Regions from separate parts of the Streptomyces sp. AM6-12 genome, predicted to be linked through region 1. Evidence: riboswitches for the same ligand, from Rfam matches in the RefSeq annotation. Region 1 holds a riboswitch; each other region holds the start of a gene.
What was found. Region 1 has a riboswitch for cyclic di-AMP ahead of ACE4Q9_RS19925 (transglycosylase family protein). Riboswitches for the same ligand answer to the same signal wherever they lie in the genome.

Region 1 (4,542 bases):
TGCACTTGAAGCCGTTGCGCTGGGCCAGCTCGACGGCGTCCAGGGTCTCGGTCAGCGAGCCGATCTGGTTGACCTTGACGAGCAGGGCGTTGGCGGTGCCCTCCTCGATGCCCCGGGCCAGGCGCTCGGGGTTGGTGACGAACAGGTCGTCGCCGACGAGCTGGACCTTGTCGCCGAGCTTGTCGGTGATGATCTTCCAGCCGGCCCAGTCGTCCTCGAACAGCGGGTCCTCGATGGAGACCAGCGGGTAGGCCGCCACCAGCTCCTCGTAGTACTCCGTCATCTCGGCGGCGGAGCGCTCCTTGCCCTCGAAGAGGTACTTGCCGTCCTTGTAGAACTCGGAGGCGGCGACGTCGAGGGCGAGGGCGATCTGCTCGCCGGGCGCGTACCCGGCTTCCTTGATGGCCTCCAGGATCAGGTCCAGGGCCTCGCGGTTGGAGCCGAGGTTCGGGGCGAAGCCGCCCTCGTCACCGAGACCGGTGGCCAGGCCCTTGCCCTTCAGGACCTTCTTGAGGGTGTGGTAGACCTCGGCACCCCAGCGCAGCGCCTCGGAGAAGGACTCCGCGCCGATCGGGGCGATCATGAACTCCTGGATGTCCACGTTGGAGTCGGCGTGCGAGCCGCCGTTCAGGATGTTCATCATCGGCACCGGCAGCAGGTGCGCGTTGGGGCCGCCCAGGTAGCGGAAGAGGGGCAGGTCGGACGCCTCGGAGGCGGCGTGCGCGACGGCCAGGGAGACGCCGAGGATGGCGTTGGCGCCGAGCGAGCCCTTGTTGTCGGTGGCGTCCAGGTCGAACATGGCCTGGTCGATCAGACGCTGCTCGGTGGCGTCGTAGCCGACCAGCTCCGGGCCGATCTGCTCGATGACGGCGAGGACGGCCTTCTCGACACCCTTGCCCTGGTAGCGGTTGGGGTCACCGTCGCGCAGCTCGATGGCCTCGAAGGCGCCGGTGGAGGCGCCGGACGGGACGGCGGCACGACCGGTGCTGCCATCGTCGAGGCCGACCTCGACCTCGACCGTGGGGTTGCCTCGGGAGTCCAGGATTTCCCGGGCTACGACGACGTCGATGGACGGCACGAGCATCTCCTTCTTGGATGTGACGCTGGAAGTGCGGGAGGCGGCCGTGCGGCTGCGCCCTTGCGACTAGAGCCTAACCGTCCCGGCGTCGCGGACCACCGACCGACCGTCTGGTGAGCGACGGGGACACGCAGACGGTACCCATTGTTCACCACCGGAACAAAGGGGGCCCGGAGGAGGCCCGGCTGGACTGGCAGAACGCAAGACCCCACCCCTGCGCGAACGGGGGAATCGCGCCGGGGTGGGGGGGTTGGGGGGACGGGGGCGGGGCCTGGGGCTTGGGGGGCCCGCCGGGGGGGGGCTTGGGGGGCCCGCCGGGGGGGGCTTGGGGGACCCGCCTTGGGATGGGGCGTGGGGTCCGCCGGGGGTGGGCCTGAGGCATGGAGCCTGGGGGCCCGCTGGGGGTGGGCCTGGGGCATGGAGCCTGGGGCCCGCCGGGGGGGGCCTGGGGCCCGGGGGACCCGCCGGGGGTGGGTGGCCCCTGGACCGTTGGGGCGGGTCGCCAGGGGCGAGGCCCCTCGGGGCCACCGGGGGCGGGCCGTCGGGGCCTATCGGGAGCGCGGCGTCGAGGGCGTCGGGGGTACGACACCGGGCGTACGACGTCGGGGGCTACCCCCTGCGAGGGGCCCGTCGGGCCGGGTGAGCGGAACCGGGCCGGTGAGCGGAGCCGGGCGGGGTGAGCGGAGCCGGGCGGGGTGAGCGGAGCCGGGCGGGGTGAGCGGAGTCGGGCGCCCCGGTCCGCCGGCCGGGTCCGGGCGTCCGGGGAAGCACCCCGCGGCCGGGCCGCCGGGCGAGCCCCCTGCGGAGCTCGCCGCGGCCGTGGCCGGGCCGGGTTACTTCAGGTGGAGCTGCTGACCCGGGTAGATCAGGTCGGCGTTGTCGATGATGTCCTTGTTCAGGTCGAACAGCTTCTTCCAGCCGCCGGCCACGTGGTGCGCGGCCGCGATGGAGCTGAGGGTGTCACCCGTGACCACCTTGTACTCGCCGTCGCCCTTCTTGACCTTCTTGCCGGTCGGGGTGGTGACGGTCTTGCCCGTGGACGAGCCGGTGGACGTGCTCGTGGACTTGGACGGGGCCGGGGCGGTGCGCTCGGTGGAGCGGGTGGCGGCCTGCTGGTCCGTGGAGCGGGTGGCGGTGCCGGACGACGACGTGGTCGTCGGGGCGGAGCCGTTGTACGGGGTGCCGGTCAGGCCCGTGCCGCAGACCGGCCAGGCGCCCTTGCCCTGCGCGGCCAGGACCTTCTCGGCGACGGAGATCTGCTGCGACTTGCTGGCCTTGTCGGCGGTCGGCGCGTAGGCGGTGCCGCCGTACGCGGCCCAGGTGGAGGCGGAGAACTGGAGGCCGCCGTAGTAACCGTTGCCGGTGTTGATGGCCCAGTTGCCGCCGGACTCGCACTGGGCGACGGTGTCCCACTGGGAAGCGGTGGCGGCGGAGGCGCTGCCGGCCGCCATCAGCGGAGCGGCCACGGCGGCACCGGTGACACCGGCGAGCGTGACGGCGCGGACGGCCTTGGACGGACGACGGTGCTTGCCCTTGCCGGAAAACAGCATGGAACGATCCCCTCACCGACGCCTGCGAGGTGAGCTGTCGGGTTCGGGCCGGTTGAGTTGCCCGGCCACCCCTCCTTCCGGAGGCGTGGCTTCACCCCAAGCCGGTCCGGCAACAACTGCCGGGCCCGGCGCCTACCTTGGGTCCCCCGCTCCTGCCTGCGGCGCTTGACGCGACGACTGTTCCCGGGCAGCCGCTGGCAGGATTCGGCGTTGCGGCCGCCGGGGCTCGTGGTGACGAGCGGCCTTGACCGTAGCCAGGTGATCCGCGGAATTTCAAAGACGATCAGGGCTTCTGAGACTCATCCCACACTTTCGCCAAACCGGACATTTAGCGATCAAGTGGGGCGTCAACTAGCCCTGGCCCGCGCCCGTTTCGTCACCGACTTTCAGGGTCTGACCGGCGGTGATGTGGTTCGGGTCGGCGCCCACGACCTTCTTGTTCGCGGCGTAGAGCGCATGCCATCCGCCGTCGACGTCAAGGGAGTCGGCGATGGCGCTCAGCGAGTCGCCCTGGCGGACGGTGTAGCTGTCCGGCCCGTGGGTCGCGTGCTGGCCCGAGGTGGAGCCGTTCTGCCCGTTTGCCGTGCCTTCGTCCGCGTGGCCACCGCGGTGGCGCCCGCCGCCGAGGGCCCCGGTGTCGACCAGGTTCCAAGTACCGGCGGCCTGCTGGGGGTTGGCGGGGGTACCGGTGGAGGGTGCCGGCGTTCCGGAGCCGTGGGCCGGCGCGGACGGCGGGGTGGAGGCGGAGGGGTCCGAGGAGGACGGGCCGGACGGGTCGGCAGGGTCCGGGCCGGGCGTGCCGGTGTGCTTGCCCGGCTGCGGGCTCGCGTGCTTGCCGGTCTGCTTGCCGGAGCCGGCGCCGGTGCCTGAGCCGTGGCTCGGCGAAGAGGAGGGGTCGGACGAGCCGGACGAGCCGGTGGACGCCTTGCCGGAACCGGAACCGGAGCCGGAGCCGTCCTGGTCGCCGCTCGGCGTGCCGGCCGGGGAAGAGGGGTCGGGCAGCCCGGACGGGTCGGTCGTGCCGCCGGTCTGGCCGCTGCCGTTGCCGCTGTCACCGTCGCCGACACCCGGATCGACGCTCACCGAACCGGAGTTCGAGGTCAGTCCGGACAGCAGGGCGCAGGTGGCCCAGGGCGTGGTGCCCTTGTCCTTGAGGATCTTCTCGGCCACGGCGATCTGCTGCGAGCGGCTGGCCTGGTCGGCGGAGGAGGCGTACTGCGTCCCGCCGTACGCGGCCCAGTCGTCCTGGGATATCTGGAGGCCGCCGTAGTACCCGTTGCCGGTGTCGGCGCTCCAGGCGCCGCCGCTCTCGCAGTTGGCGACCTTGTCCCAGGTGGTGCCGTCGGCCGCGTGGGCACTCGCGGCGCCGAGCAGCGGGATGGCGATGGCGGAGCCGGTCACGCCGGCCGCGACGAGGAGGGCCGGGGCCTGACGGGGGCGGCGGTGACGACCGTTCCCGGAGATCATGCGGGAGCCTTTCGAGCGACGGCGGGGACCGGCGCGGCGGATGATGCGGGCCCGCCGCGCTGAGGGGTGAAGGTATCGGCACACGATCACTTGTCACAAGTTCATGCCGCGGAGATCACGCGAAGATCACAGAGGTGAACGTTCGTCCCTCCGCTGCGTCATCTTCCGCATCACCCGTCGGGCACGGCGACGCCTCGGCTCCGGGGCGCGCGGCGCCGGAACCATGGAACCGACCTGATTCCGGGGGGCTGTTCACCCAGGAGGACACATGATGCGGCACACCCGGTTGCACGGTGAGTCCGCGGAGTACCTCGCCGCCCGCGAGGAGCTGCGCGGCGCCGAGATCGAGCTGATGCGGCAGCGCGAGCGGGTCGCGGCGCTGCGCCGGTCGCTGCCGCCGGGGGCCGAGGTCGGCGACTACGTCTTCCTGGAGGGCCCCGCCGACCT
Region 2 (4,542 bases), 1.3 Mb from region 1:
GCCGGACTGGCGGGGCTTGATCTGGAGCTTGTAGGCGTCGCGCCCGGCGACCCGCGCGGTGCCGTCGACGGTCACCGAAGTGGTGTCGTCCACCGCCTTCAGCGCCTGGTCGGCGAAGTCCTTGGGCGTGGCCGGGGGCTCGGTCCGGTCCTTGCCGGCGGCGGGCGCGGTGCCGTGGGAGACCTGGTCGCTCTTGCTGTCGTAGCCCCAGACGTCCTTGCCGTCGTGGATGACGCTGTACTCGGCGCCCTGCTCGACGAGCGAGAGCTTCTGCCGGTCCGGGCCGTCGGCCGCGACGCGCAGGGTGTGGGTGCCGGAGAGCAGTTCGGTCAGCCGGGCGCTCGGGTCGGCGGCGGAGCCGGACCCGGCGCCGGAGCCCTGGGCCAGGCCGGAGGCGAGGCCGCTCTCCAGGCCGCCCAGGTCGGGCAGGCCCAGGTCGGTGCTGATCTTCACGGTGCCGGACAGCTGCTGCACGTCCGACTTGGCGATCTTGTTGATGAGCTGCTGCGCGGTGATCCGGGGCAGGTCCGGGTCGCCGGAGTCGGCGAGCGCCGGGACCAGTCCGATGGTGGCTGCGGCGACGCCGACCACCGCGACCGGGACGGCGTACCGCGCGGCCCTGCGGCGGCCCGAGCGCGTCTCCTCGTCCCGCGCGGCGCTCACTGCGTCGTCGGATTCGTACGGTGCCATGTGTGCCTTACCTCCGTCGTCGGCGGCGGCTGCCCTCACGCTGGTCCACCCGAGCCGCCATTCTCACCCGGATCGGTGAGGAGTGGTGATGTCCGTGGTGTCCATACGACCAAATCCGCGCTGCGGAATCGTCAGCCCTCGGGGCCAACTCGGCGTACGACTGCGGTATGACACGTAGGGGGCACCCCTAGGGGCTCGAACGCGGTCCCCCAGGGCAGGATGCGGCAGGCGTCCGGGGTACGGCCACCCGGCGGACGCCGAACGGGTGGCCGGCCGACGCATACCGGACGGTCGGTTACTCGCCGGCCGACGGACTGCCGGACGGGCCGGAGCGGGCGGTCAGCCCGCCCGGTGCACCACCGCGTCGCACAGCTCCGTCAGCGCCACCTTGGCGTCGCACTCCCGCAGCGGGGCGAGCGCGGCGCGCGCCTCCTCCGCGTACCGCACGGTGTCCCGGCGGGCCTGCTCCAGGGCCGGGTGGGCGCGCAGCGCGGCCAGCGCCTCGGCGTGCCGGGCGTCGTCGCTGAGGTCGGAGTCCAGCAGCTCGCACAGGGCGAGGTCCTCGGGCAGGCCGAGCCGGGCGGCCCGCTCGCGCAGCCGCAGCACGGGCAGGGTCGGGATGCCCTCGCGCAGGTCGGTGCCGGGGGTCTTGCCGGACTCGTGGGAGTCGGAGGCGATGTCCAGGACGTCGTCGGCGAGCTGGAAGGCCACGCCGAGCCGCTCGCCGTACTGGGTGAGCACGTCCACGACCGTCTCGTCGGCGCCGGACATCATCGCGCCGAACCGGCAGGCCACCGCGACCAGCGAGCCGGTCTTGCCGCCGAGGACGTCGAGGTAGTGCTCGACCGGGTCGCGGCCGTCGGCGGGTCCGGCGGTCTCCAGGATCTGGCCGGTGACCAGCCGTTCGAACGCGAGGGCCTGGACCCGGACCGCCTCGGGGCCGAGGTCGGCGAGGATCTGGGAGGCACGGGCGAAGAGGAAGTCGCCGGTGAGGACCGCGACGGAGTTGCCCCAGCGGGTGTTGGCGCTGTCCACGCCCCGGCGCACGGCCGCCTCGTCCATGACGTCGTCGTGGTAGAGCGTGGCCAGGTGGGTCAGCTCCACGACCACGGCGGACGGCACCACGCCGGGCGCGTAGGGGTCGCCGAACTGCGCCGCGAGCATCACGAGCAGCGGCCGGAAGCGCTTCCCGCCGGCCCGTACGAGGTGCTGCGCGGCCCCCGTGATGAAGGGGACCTCGCTCTTGGTGGCCTCTAGCAGGCCTTCCTCGACAGCCGCCAATCCGGCCTGGACATCGGCTTCGAGAGCCTGGTCCCGCACGCTCAGCCCGAACGGCCCGACGACGGTCACGAGGGGTCTCCTGTCTGCTGGTGTCTGCTGGCGATTACGCGGTTTGTCGATAGGTCGCTGCCATCACTCAAGTCAGCGTATCCGGTCCGGTTTCGATCACCGAGAGCGCCCACCCTGCGCCCACCCGTCCAGTCCGGGACGTATCGGGTCATGACTGGCATACCCCCGGTCGAATCATCAGAACGGACATTTATCGATTTAACAGGTAATCGGGAACTTCTTCGCGATCCCCGAGAGGGGTGGAGCGCCGACTCCACCCCACCGGGGGACGAATCCCCCATGCCCGATTTTCCACAGTTTGCCATTTCGTGAATTGGGTCACCCGACCGCGTTCCCGCGGGCGGCCCGCCGACACCTCCGCACGCCTTGCCCCGCACGCGAGTTGAGCGTTGGCATTCGCAAAGGATCAAGTACCCCATAGGCTGCTGATCAAGGTCAAATGCCTCGATATAACAATTCCGCGCTTGTTCCCGGCATGCGCTCTCGCATACCTTCCCGAGCCATCGGGCGGACGCCGAATCCTGCCGCCGCCCGTACACCCATCGACGAACTCATTCGTACGGCAGGAGCGGGGGACCCAGGTAAGTCGCCGGACCGGACGACTCACATGGCGCAGCGCGTGACACAGCGCGCCGCACCGCGTGTTCGCACGGGACGGCTTGGGGTCAAGCCACGCCTCTCACCAGGCACGGCCGGGCACCTCCCCGCCCGAACCCGACAGCTCACCTCGCAGGCGTAGGAGAGGAACGTCCCCATGTCTGCTGCCGTTCAGCCGCGCCGCACCCGCGCCAACCGTCTCGTCCGCCTGATCGCCGTCGCCGGCACCGGCGCGGCCGTGCTCGCCATGCCCCTGGTGGGCGCCGCCACCGCGTCCGCCACCACCGGCACGACGTCGGCCGCCACCACGCCCGCCGGGTACCCGAACAACCTCGACGGCTGGATCCGCGAGTCCCTCGCGATCATGGCCCAGAAGGGCATTCCGGGCTCCTACAACGGCATCTACCGCAATGTCATGCGCGAGTCCTCGGGCAACCCGAGCGCCATCAACCTGTGGGACTCCAACGCGGCCAAGGGCATACCGTCCAAGGGTCTGCTCCAGGTGATCGACCCGACCTTCAACGCGTACCACGTGGCCGGAACGTCGTTCAACATCTACGACCCGGTCGCCAACATCACCGCCGCCTGCAACTACGCGGCCGCGCGCTACGGCTCGATCGACAACGTCAACGGCGCCTACTGAGGCGTCTGCGGCGCCATACCACCGCTGTTCCCGGTCACCCGGCCGGGAACAGCCTTTCGAGGACGACGGCGATGCCGTCGTCCTCGTTCGACGCCGTGACCTCGTCGGCGACCGCCTTCAGCTCGGGGTGGGCGTTCGCCATCGCGACGCCGTGCGCCGCCCAGTGGAACATCGGGATGTCGTTGGGCATGTCGCCGAAGGCCACGGCGCGTTCCGCGGGGACCCCGAGCCGCTCGGCGGCCAGCGCGAGCCCGGTGGCCTTGGTCACCCCGCACGGCTGGAGCTCCACGGTGCCGGGCCCCGACATGGTGACCGTGGCCAGCGAGTCCACGACCGAGCGGGCCACCGCCGCCAACTCGTCGTCGGACAGGGTGGCGTGGCGCAGCAGGACCTTGCTGATCGGCGCCCGCCACAGGTCGTCGCGCCGGGCCACCCGGACCGCGGGCAGGGTCGGGTGGGGCATCCGGTATCCGGGTTCGATCAGGGTGAGCCCGTCGGTGCCGTCCTGGTCAACCGCGGCGAACACCGGGCCCGTCTCGGCCTCGATCTTTCCGAGCGCGGTCTCGGCCAGCTCCCGGTCCAGCCGGACCGACCACAGCATGCGGCCGGACGCGGCGTCGTACAGCTGCGCGCCCTGCCCGCACACCGCGAGCCCGGTGGCGCCGAGGGCGGTCAGCAGGGGGCGCACTCTGGGGGCCGGGCGGCCGGTGACCACCAGGTGCCGGGCCCCGGCCCGCGCCGCCCGCGCGAGCACGGCCAGCGAGCGCTCGGAGACGGTGTCGTCGCCGCGCAGCAGCGTCCCGTCCAGGTCGGTGGCGATCAGTGCGTACGCGGGGGAGGCAACCATGATCAGAGAATACGGACCGATCCCCTCCACCGAGCCCCGCGTCATCCCCCGACTCCCGTGTCATTCCCCGGACTTGCGCCTTCGATGACTTCAAGTGGGGTCGAGGAGAGGTCTCATGGGGGTGGGGGCGGCCGCCGCCCCCACTCTCCGCAACCGCCCTCCGACACTCACCCGTGTTCCCGCGCCACATGCCCCGCCAGTCTCGGGGAGGCGAATTCCGTGCCGCACACGAAGCGCATCACCGGGCCGTAGGAGGAGGCGGCCGGGAGGCCGGTGAAGTAGAGGCCGGGGACCGAGGAGACGTAGCCGGTGCCGAGGCGCGGGGCGCCGCGGCTCGTCGCGAGGCGGGTGCGCAGGGTGGGGCCGAGGAAGTCCATCGCGGAGACGTCCACCCGGTAGCCAGTCGCCGCGATGA
Region 3 (4,542 bases), 460 kb from region 1:
CGAACAGCTTCGCGACCAAGTGGATAGCCACCTCCACCGCGGACCCGGCGGGCGCCAACACCCTCGGCGCCACCCTGATAGCCCCGATAGTCGAGGAGTCCGCCAAGGCGGCGGCCGTCCTGCTGGTCTTCCTCTTCCGCAGGCGCGAGTTCACCGGGATCGTGGACGGGATGGTGATAGCCGGGATCACCGCCACCGGGTTCGCGTTCACCGAGAACATCCTCTATCTCGGCACCGCCTTCGGCACCGACCGGATCAGCGGCGGCCACGGCATCGTCTCCGTCACCGCCGCCACCTTCTTCGTGCGCATCGTGATGTCCCCGTTCGCGCACCCCCTGTTCACCACCTGCACCGGCATCGGCTTCGGCCTCGCCGCGCTGTACGGGGCCCGCGGGCGCGCCCGGCGGGTGCTGCTCCCGCTCAGCGGTCTGCTGCTCGCGATGTGCATGCACTCCCTGTGGAACAGCTCCGCCGGCTTCGGCCAGTACGGCTTCCTCGCCGTCTACGGCGCCTTCATGCTGCCGGCGTTCGGGCTGCTGACCTGGCTCGCGGTCTGGACCCGGCAGCGGGAGCTGCGCACGGTGCGCGAGGAGCTGCCCACGTACGTGCTGGCCGGCTGGCTGGGCCCGGCCGAGCCCTTCGCGCTCGGCTCGATGCGCGCCCGCCGGATGGCCCGCGACTACGCCCGCCACCACGCCGGCCGCCCCACGGCACGGGCGGTCGCCCAGTACGAGACGTACGCCACCGCCCTCGCGCTGCTGCGCCGGCAGGGCCGCCAGGGGCGGGCGGGCGCCGACTTCGCCATCCGCGAGCGGGAACTGCTCGATCAGCTGTGGCAGCGCCGGGAGGCCGCCCGGCCGGCCCTGGAGTACGCGGCCCTCAGGTCGGCCGCCGCCCACATCCCGATGGGGTGGGCGCCCGCGCCGTACGGGCACGCGTACATCCGGCCGGGGCAGCCGCAGGGGCACGGGTACGGCTACCCGGCTGCGCCGTACCCGTCGTACCCGTCGTACCACCCGTACCAAATGTGACCTGCGAGCCCTGGCTGCTCAGGCCGAGGCGGCCGTCAGCTTCTCCAGCTCGTCGTCCGTCAGCTTCAGCTCGCCGGCGGCCAGCAGCGGCGGGAGCTGCTCCAGGGTGCGGGCCGAGGCGATCGGAGCGGTGACGGTCGGCTGGGCGGCCAGCCAGGCGAGGGCGACGGTGGCGTGCGCGGCCCCGTGTGCGCCGGCGATCTCGTCGAGGGCGGCGAGCACCTTCTGGCCGCGCTCGGTCTCCGCGTACTTGGCGGCCGAGCCGGCACGGGCGCTGTCCACCGTGGCGCCGGGCCGGTACTTGCCGGTCAGGAAGCCCGCGGCGAGCGCGAAGTACGGCACCGCGGACAGGCCCTCGCGGGCGACGAGGTCCTGGAGCGGGCCCTCGTAGGTGTCGCGGGAGACCAGGTTGTAGTGCGGCTGGAGCGCCACATAGCGGGCCAGGTTCTCGCGGGTGGAGAAGTCCAGGGACTCCTTGAGCCGCTCGGCGCTGATGTTGGACGCGGCGATCTGCCGGACCTTGCCGGCCTTCACCAGTTCGTCCAGCGCGCCGATGATCTCCTCGACCGGCACCTCGGGCTGGTCGAAGTGGGTGTAGTAGAGGTCGATGTAGTCGGTGCCCAGGCGGGCCAGGGAGGCGTCGGCGGCGGCCTTGATGTTGGCCGCGGACAGGCCCCGGTACTGCGGGTGCTGGCCGACCTTGGTGGCGATGACGACGTCGGAGCGGTTGCCGCGGGCCTTGACCCACTTGCCGATGACGGTCTCGGACTCGCCGCCCTGGTGGCCCTCGATCCAGGCGGTGTAGACGTCGGCGGTGTCGATGAAGTTGCCGCCCGCGGCCGTGTACGCGTCCAGGACGGCGAAGGAGGTCTGCTCGTCGGCGGTCCAGCCGAAGACGTTGCCGCCCAGGCAGAGCGGGGAGACCTCGAGGTCGGATGAGCCCAGTGTGCGCAGAGAAGTCATGCTCCACATCAACACCGGCGACGGATGACCGCATTCCGCCGCCGGTGCGGGAACCGGCGCGGTTCCGTCAGGGGTTGAGGCCCTTGTCGCGCAGCCAGGGCGCGGGGTCGACGGCGGTCGGCTGCCCGTCCGGGTGCACCTCCAGGTGCAGGTGCGGGCCGGTGACATTGCCGGTGGCGCCGACGCGGCCGATGACCTCGCCGGTGGCGACCTTCTGGCCGACCGAGACGTTGATCGAGGACTGGTGGCAGAACCACAGCTCGGTGCCGTCGTCCAAGGTGAGGACGGTGCGGTAGCCGTAGGCGCCGGCCCAGCCGGCCTGGGTGATGGTGCCGCCGTGGACGGCCTTGATCAGGGTGCCGGTGGGGGCGGCGAAGTCGAGGCCGGTGTGGTAGCCGGAGGACCACATGGCGCCGGGCTGCCCGAAGGTGCCGGTGATCGTGTACGAGACGACGGGCAGCGTGTACTGCTTGGCCAGCGCGGCCAGCCGCTTGGCCGCGGCCGCCTTCTTGGCGTCGGCCTCCGCCTGCTCCTTGGCGTCGGCGGCCTTGGCGGCGGCCTCCTTCTCCGCCTTGGCGGCCGCCGCGTCGCTCTGCTGCTGGGCGGCGGCGACCATCGCGGCGGTGGCCTTGCTGTCGGCCTGGCCCTGCTGCTGCTCGGCCTGGGCCATGATCCGGTTGCGCAGGGCCTCGCCCGCGCCGGTGTCCGTGGCGCCCTCGGTGGTCCGCCCGAGGTCGGTGAGCGCGGTGGCGGTCTCGGCCTTGGGCGTCTCGGCGGAGTCGTCGCCGAGGAAGTGCTCGACGGTGGACAGGTGCGGCACCGAGACGTCCGGCAGGTCGGGCATCGAGACGGAGACCGGCGGCTTGCCGGGGTTGGCGCTGGCGATGCCGCCCGCGCCGACGGCGGCGATCACGCCGACGCCGAGGACGGTGGAGCTGCGGGCGAAGCCGCCGCGCTGCTTGGCGACGCGGTGGCGGCCGCGGACCGGGGCGACGGACTCCTCGCCGGGGTTCCACTCCTCCCAGGGTCCGTCGCCGTCGGGGCCGGGACCGAACGACTCGGGTGCGCGCTGAGCGGGCACGAACGGTGCTTCGGGGGCGGGACGGTTGGACGCCACGGGGGCGTGCTCCTTTCCTTCCTCCGCCTACCGGGTTAGCTGACGGGTTCGGAGCAGGAAGGTCTCCTACGCGCGTATACCGCTCGTGGACTCGGCTGAGTCCGCGGTGGTGTCCGCGTGATTCACCCCAAGGTGGTGGTTCCCCGGTTCCCTCGCGGGATTCGGCGCGTGCGCACGGAGCCGCCTCGGGTGACGGCTGGGACGACCGCGCTGCGTTATCGAACGTTAATAGACCGGAGGGGAACTTTCCAAGCCGTTCGGCTTGATCATTAAGGTTCAAACCCGTGGACTTACCGCCCAGCGGCCCGCCAATCCGGGCGAGTTGACCGCCGTTCAGGAGTCACCCGGTTTTTGATGGTGACTCAGATCTTATGCGCTGGGCGGTCGAACGGTCACTGGGGGTAACCCCCCTTCGGGGTCCGGAAAACACTCAGGGCCGGAATCCATGAACTGGATTCCGGCCCTGAGATATCAGTAGCGGGGACAGGATTTGAACCTGCGACCTCTGGGTTATGAGCCCAGCGAGCTACCGAGCTGCTCCACCCCGCGGCGATGTCTCTACTGTACGCCATCACCAGGGCGGAAAGCACACCGGTTACGACGGGGCTCCGGATCGGCCGGCCAGATGCCGGTTCGGCCCCTTGGCCAGCGGCTCGTACTCGGGCAGGACGACGACCTCGGCGCCCGCGGCCGTCAGCACCCCGGTGCCGTCGGCCGCCACCACGAACGTGTCCGGCTCCCGCCAGGCGGTCACCACCCGGCGCACCCCCGCCCGCAGGATCAGCTCGGCGCAGGGCGCGGGGCGCGAGGCGCGGCGGGCGCAGGGCTCCAGGCTGCTGTAGACGGTGGCGCCGGGCAGCCGCGGATCGGCGGGGTCGGTCTTGGCGAGCGCCGCCTCCTCCGCGTGCACCACCGGGTCCCCGCCCTCGCGGGAGTGGCCGCGGGCCAGCTCGGTGCCGTCGGCGGCGACCACGACCGCACCGACGCTGAAGGCCGTTTGCGAGGGCGGGCACAGCGCGGCCAGTTCGCAGGCGGTGCGCAGCCAGTGCCGGTCGGCGGCGGTGGGCACCGGGCCGGTGCCGGGCGCGGTGGGCTCGTAGCGCATCAGGACGACGTCCTCGATCCGGCGGGACTCGACGAGCCGCAGCCGGCCCTCCTGGTAGCGGCCGGGACCGAACAGCCGTGGGGCGGCCGGATCGCCCACGATCAGCGGGGCGACCACGAGCTGGAGCTCGTCGGCGAGGCCCTGCTGGAGGAGCTGGGTGTGCACGGCCGCGCCGCCCTCCACCATCAGCCGGCCGATCCCGCGCTCGGCTCGCAGGTGACCGAGCAGGGCCCGCCAGTCCAGCTCCGGGCCGAGTGCGACGACGTCGGCGGCGCCGCCGAGGAGACGGGTGACCCGTGCGGCGCCCGCGTCGGTCGTGTAGACGA

Region 2: it holds a riboswitch for cyclic di-AMP, as region 1 does, so the genes downstream of both, ACE4Q9_RS14065 (transglycosylase SLT domain-containing protein) here and ACE4Q9_RS19925 (transglycosylase family protein) in region 1, are expected to answer to the same signal.
Region 3: it holds a riboswitch for cyclic di-AMP, as region 1 does, so the genes downstream of both, ACE4Q9_RS17770 (M23 family metallopeptidase) here and ACE4Q9_RS19925 (transglycosylase family protein) in region 1, are expected to answer to the same signal.

The regions. Positions count from the first base shown of each region.
Region 1 covers NZ_JBIQWN010000001.1:4,384,330-4,388,871, reverse strand. The annotation lists gene eno (phosphopyruvate hydratase) at 1-1,084, opposite strand, end outside; gene ACE4Q9_RS19925 (transglycosylase family protein) at 1,912-2,628, opposite strand; cyclic di-AMP (ydaO/yuaA leader) riboswitch at 2,633-2,802, opposite strand; gene ACE4Q9_RS19920 (transglycosylase family protein) at 2,980-4,095, opposite strand; gene ACE4Q9_RS19915 (DUF899 family protein) at 4,364-4,542, shown strand, end outside.
Region 2 covers NZ_JBIQWN010000001.1:3,123,610-3,128,151, forward strand. The annotation lists gene ACE4Q9_RS14055 (outer membrane lipoprotein carrier protein LolA) at 1-690, opposite strand, end outside; gene ACE4Q9_RS14060 (polyprenyl synthetase family protein) at 1,030-2,040, opposite strand; cyclic di-AMP (ydaO/yuaA leader) riboswitch at 2,574-2,791, shown strand; gene ACE4Q9_RS14065 (transglycosylase SLT domain-containing protein) at 2,795-3,280, shown strand; gene ACE4Q9_RS14070 (HAD family hydrolase) at 3,315-4,127, opposite strand; gene ACE4Q9_RS14075 (NAD(P)-binding domain-containing protein) at 4,295-4,542, opposite strand, start outside.
Region 3 covers NZ_JBIQWN010000001.1:3,925,527-3,930,068, reverse strand. The annotation lists gene ACE4Q9_RS17780 (PrsW family intramembrane metalloprotease) at 1-1,031, shown strand, start outside; gene ACE4Q9_RS17775 (aldo/keto reductase) at 1,050-1,994, opposite strand; gene ACE4Q9_RS17770 (M23 family metallopeptidase) at 2,062-3,111, opposite strand; cyclic di-AMP (ydaO/yuaA leader) riboswitch at 3,119-3,288, opposite strand; tRNA gene ACE4Q9_RS17765 (tRNA-Met) at 3,587-3,660, opposite strand; gene ACE4Q9_RS17760 (dihydrofolate reductase family protein) at 3,707-4,542, opposite strand, start outside.